DNA from 2 places in the Actimicrobium sp. GrIS 1.19 genome. Region 2 is predicted to be linked to the other one. Evidence: predicted binding sites of a transcription regulator. Region 2 holds the regulator's gene; the other holds the start of a gene.
The links. The regulator LexA, encoded in region 2, represses DNA repair genes until DNA is damaged. The targets are predictions, from matches to a motif close to ACTGTATNNNNATACAGT.

Region 1 (2,205 bases), on a different contig from region 2:
GCCCTGGACTTCAGGCTGATCCGGGGCTTTGCCATCATTGCGCCGCTACAAGTGACGAATGTAATCGCTGCCGAAGCAGCCGGGAAACCAGCCATCGGCTCAATGCGAGCGCATCAAGCCGGTGGCGGACGCTGCGCCCACCCGGGCGCAACACCTCATTCGGCGACATCATCCTTGACGTCGACGGCGACCTTGTCGGCAGCCTTTTTCTTGCCGGCAGGTTCTGCCGACTTGGCCACACCCAATTCCGGCACGCCCAGCGAAACCCGGACCTTGTTCTCGATTTCTCGCGCCAGCTCCGGCCGCTCTTTCAGGTAATTACGGGCGTTGTCCTTGCCTTGGCCGATGCGCTCGCCGTTGTAGCTGTACCAGGCACCCGACTTCTCGACGATCTTTGCATCAGCGCCCAGATCCAGGATTTCGCCTTCGCGGGATGTGCCTTCGCCATACAAAATGTCGAAATGCGCTTCCTTGAATGGCGGTGCGATTTTGTTCTTGACGACCTTGACCTTGGTTTCGTTGCCGATGACTTCGTCACCGGACTTGATCGAGCCGGTACGGCGGATATCCAGCCGCACCGATGCGTAGAACTTCAGTGCGTTACCGCCGGTCGTGGTTTCGGGGTTGCCGAACATGACGCCGATCTTCATGCGGATCTGGTTGATGAAGATCACCAGTGTGTTGGTGCGGTTGATGGAGCCGGTCAGTTTGCGCAGCGCCTGGGACATCAGCCGTGCCTGCAGACCCGGCAGTGAATCACCCATGTCGCCTTCGATCTCGGCGCGTGGCGTCAGGGCGGCGACGGAATCGATCACGATCAGGTCAACGCCGCCGGAACGCACCAGTGCATCGGTGATCTCGAGTGCCTGCTCGCCAGTGTCGGGCTGGGAAATCAGCAGCTCGGACAGGTTGATGCCGAGCTTCTGGGCATAGCCGACGTCGAGCGCGTGTTCGGCATCGATGAAAGCGCAGGTGCCACCCAGTTTTTGCATCTCGGCGATGGTTTGCAGTGTCAGCGTGGTTTTGCCGGACGATTCCGGACCATAGATTTCAACCACGCGACCACGTGGCAAGCCGCCTACGCCGAGCGCGATGTCGAGGCCCAGCGAGCCGGTCGACACCACTTGCACTTCTTCGACCACAGCGCCGTCGGCCATGCGCATGACCGAGCCTTTGCCGAATTGCTTTTCAATCTGGGCCAGCGCAGCAGCAAGCGCCTTGCTCTTGTCGGAACCGGATACGGTTTTTTTGTCGTCCATGGATTGTCTTTCAACGGTGGAGTGATGCCGCCGAACGAAATCTGTTCGGCATCGGAAAATTCAGCACAGGCCGTACTGTATAAACAAACAGTGGTTTATGCAAGCACAGCTTTTATTGCGGATCAAATGATTGGCATTTGCCAGAATCCCACGCGCCGGACGCCATTGAATCATCATCGCGCACCGCTGTCATTGCCCAATGAGGTGATACACGCAGAAATATTTGCATCCCGCTCCGGTGTTAGTCTTTGGCCTCGACGCGCCGGATTATTCCGATTGCGATTCCAGCCATGCAGCTGTGACCAACCCAGGACCGCAAGGTTGCCGCATTTTGCCAGACGACACCACTTCTCCGATTCGGCAGCAGCGCCGCCGCAGCACCGACCGCACCGCGCCGGTGGCGCCGGCACGTCCGAAGCGCAGCGCGATCTCGGTTGGCCTGATCATTTCGGTGCTGTTGCACGCGCTGGTCCTGTGGCTGATCCTGACCCACAAGAGTCCGCCGATGGTCAAGCCGCCGGGCAAGGGTGACGTCGAGACCACCTTGTTGCTGCTGCCGAACACACCCGACAAATCCAGCAAGGCCAGCAAGCCGCGCGGCATCGAGGTGCCGCCGCTGCGTCCGAGCAAGCCGCGCAAGACGAAGGCGCCGCGCGCGCCGCAGGCCATCTCTCGGCCACCGAATCCGAATGCAATCACCGAACCGGCCGAGCAGACCGCGCCACCGCGCCCGCCGGTCGAACAGCCGCCCGAGGAAGATTTCTCCAGCCGGCTGGCCAGCAAGCAGCGCCAGCGGGCCGAGGCCGAGGCGGCGCAGCAGGCCGAGCGCGGCACTCCCCAGCAACAGGATGATGCGCGCGGCAAGGCAGCGGCGATGGCCAACATCACATCGGCATTGAAGGCTGCCGGCGTCGAGAAGGAAAGCGGCGGCGGCATGTTCCAGCTG
Region 2 (2,205 bases):
GGGTTCTGTTGTTTGCGTTTTTCTTTAAGCTTGAGCTTGTTCTTGTCGAATTTTTTACCGAATGCCATTTGAGGCTCCTGTATCTAAAGGTGGTTCGAAATCAATGATGTGAAATACGAGACTTCTGCTATTGCGGTTCTTGCGAGCCAGAAAACCGGTGAACTGAAACGTTGCGCCCAATTGGGCCTGATTGAACCGACCTGAAATTTCGCCTGCTGCTATTGCAAAAACTTCAAACTCGACCAACCTTTCAACGCCTGCTTCAGTCTGTTGTGATGTGTGCAGCAATGTCGCTGACACGATCGGGATGCCTGCCGGTGTATAGCGCAAGATTTCTCGCTCGGCGATGCTGGCAACACACTGAAACTGGTTCACTGCTCCGGCCTGCAATTACGCAGCAGGCGCCTCGGAACGATGGCTCTTGGCCGCATCTTCCTTCTGCACTGCCTTCATCATTGGCGAAGGTGTGGTTTCAGCCTTCTTCAGTTTGACGGTCAGGTGACGCAGAACCGCATCATTGAATTTGAAGCCGGTCTCGATTTCAACCAGGGTCTCGTTGTCGCATTCGATGTTCATGCAAACATAGTGTGCTTTGGCGAGTTTCTGGATCAGGTAAGCCATCTGGCGACGACCCCAATCTTCGACACGGTGAATCTTGCCACCGCGGGCGGTGACAACGCCTTTGTAGCGTTCGATCATGGCGGGCACTTGCTCGCTCTGATCCGGATGGACGATAAAAACGATTTCATAATGACGCATACAGACTCCTTCTGGACGTATTGAAAAATTGCCCACCCCGGCGTCAAGACGAGTGTGGGAAGAGGACAGCCCGAGACTATAACCGCGAATGGCGGAAAACTCAACGAATATGGCCGCCTGCGCGCCGATCAGCCGGTAACGCCCCGCCGCTTCGTCGTTAATTCGCTTGCTTTTGCCTGCACACTGTATAAAACTACAGCCTGTCTATTTAACCAGCAGGTTCCGCCATGATCAAACTGACTGCGCGCCAGGAACAGATTCTCAACCTGATCAAGGACGCCATCGAGAACACCGGTTTTCCGCCCACCCGTGCCGAGATCGCCAATGAACTGGGTTTTCGATCAGCCAATGCGGCGGAAGAACATCTGCAGGCGCTGGCCCGCAAGGGCGCGATTGAAATCTCACCCGGCACCTCGCGCGGCATCCGCCTGCTGGAAATGGGCATCGAGCGCACCGGCGGCCGGCAGATGACGCTGCCGCACGTGGCGCTGATGCAATTGCGCCTGCCGCTGATCGGGAGGGTTGCCGCCGGATCGCCGGTCCTGGCGCTGGAGCACGTCGAAGCCAACTACAACGTCGATCCCGCGCTGTTTTCCGCCAGGCCGGATTATCTGCTGAAGGTGCGCGGGATGTCGATGCGCGATGCCGGCATTCTCGATGGCGATCTGATCGCGGTCAAAAAGAGCGACGTGGCGCGCAACGGCCAGATCGTGGTGGCCAGGCTTGGTGACGATGTCACGGTCAAGCGCTACCGGAAAACCGACGCATTCATTGAACTGATGCCGGAAAATACCGACTTCAAAACCATTCGGATTGACCCGGACCGCGAGGATTTCGCGCTGGAAGGGTTGGCGGTCGGCTTGCTGCGCGCCTGGGGCTAGCACGCCGCCTCCTGACCATTCGCTTCTTACTTGCGCGTGGCGAGGATCTGCTTGGCGATGCCGCGCAGGATATTGACCTCCTCGGTTTCCAGCCCGGTGCGGGCGAACAGCCGTTTCAAGCGCGGCATCAACTTCTTCGGATTGTCCGGATTCAGAAAATCAATCGCAACCAGCGCCTGCTCCAGATGCTGGTACATGCCCTCGATGTCGGCCAGGCCGGCAGCATCTCCCTGAAAACCAATGACGGAGGCGATCTTCGTCTCGCCGAGCGCGGCCATCCTGCATTCATAGGCCAGCACCTGCACCGCCTGGGACAAATTCAGTGACGAATACCCCGGGTTGGCCGGGATGTTGATCAGCACATTGCATTTTTCAACAATCTCGTTGGGCAAGCCAAAACGTTCGTTGCCCAGCACCAGCGCCGCCTGCAGCCCGGTGTTGGCCGCCAGTTCAGTGGCCAGCGCCCGCGGCATCACCACCGGCGGCGAAAATTCGCGCAATCGTGCGCTTACCGCAGCGGCGTAATTGCAGTCGGCCAGCGCCTCTTCGATCGAACCCACGATGC

Region 1: recA (recombinase RecA) is a predicted target of LexA. The motif match lies at 1,334-1,351, and genes of this name have one in related genera.

What each region holds. Positions count from the first base shown of each region.
Region 1 is NZ_JAXCHT010000015.1:58,896-61,100, reverse strand. Features, by position in the region: gene recX (recombination regulator RecX) at 1-35, opposite strand, end outside; gene recA (recombinase RecA) at 156-1,259, opposite strand; gene RCH09_RS12025 (hypothetical protein) at 1,591-2,205, shown strand, end outside.
Region 2 is NZ_JAXCHT010000019.1:85,013-87,217, reverse strand. Features, by position in the region: gene rpsR (30S ribosomal protein S18) at 1-68, opposite strand, end outside; gene priB (primosomal replication protein N) at 55-375, opposite strand; gene rpsF (30S ribosomal protein S6) at 391-759, opposite strand; gene lexA (transcriptional repressor LexA) at 987-1,640, shown strand; gene RCH09_RS13995 (RNA methyltransferase) at 1,667-2,205, opposite strand, start outside.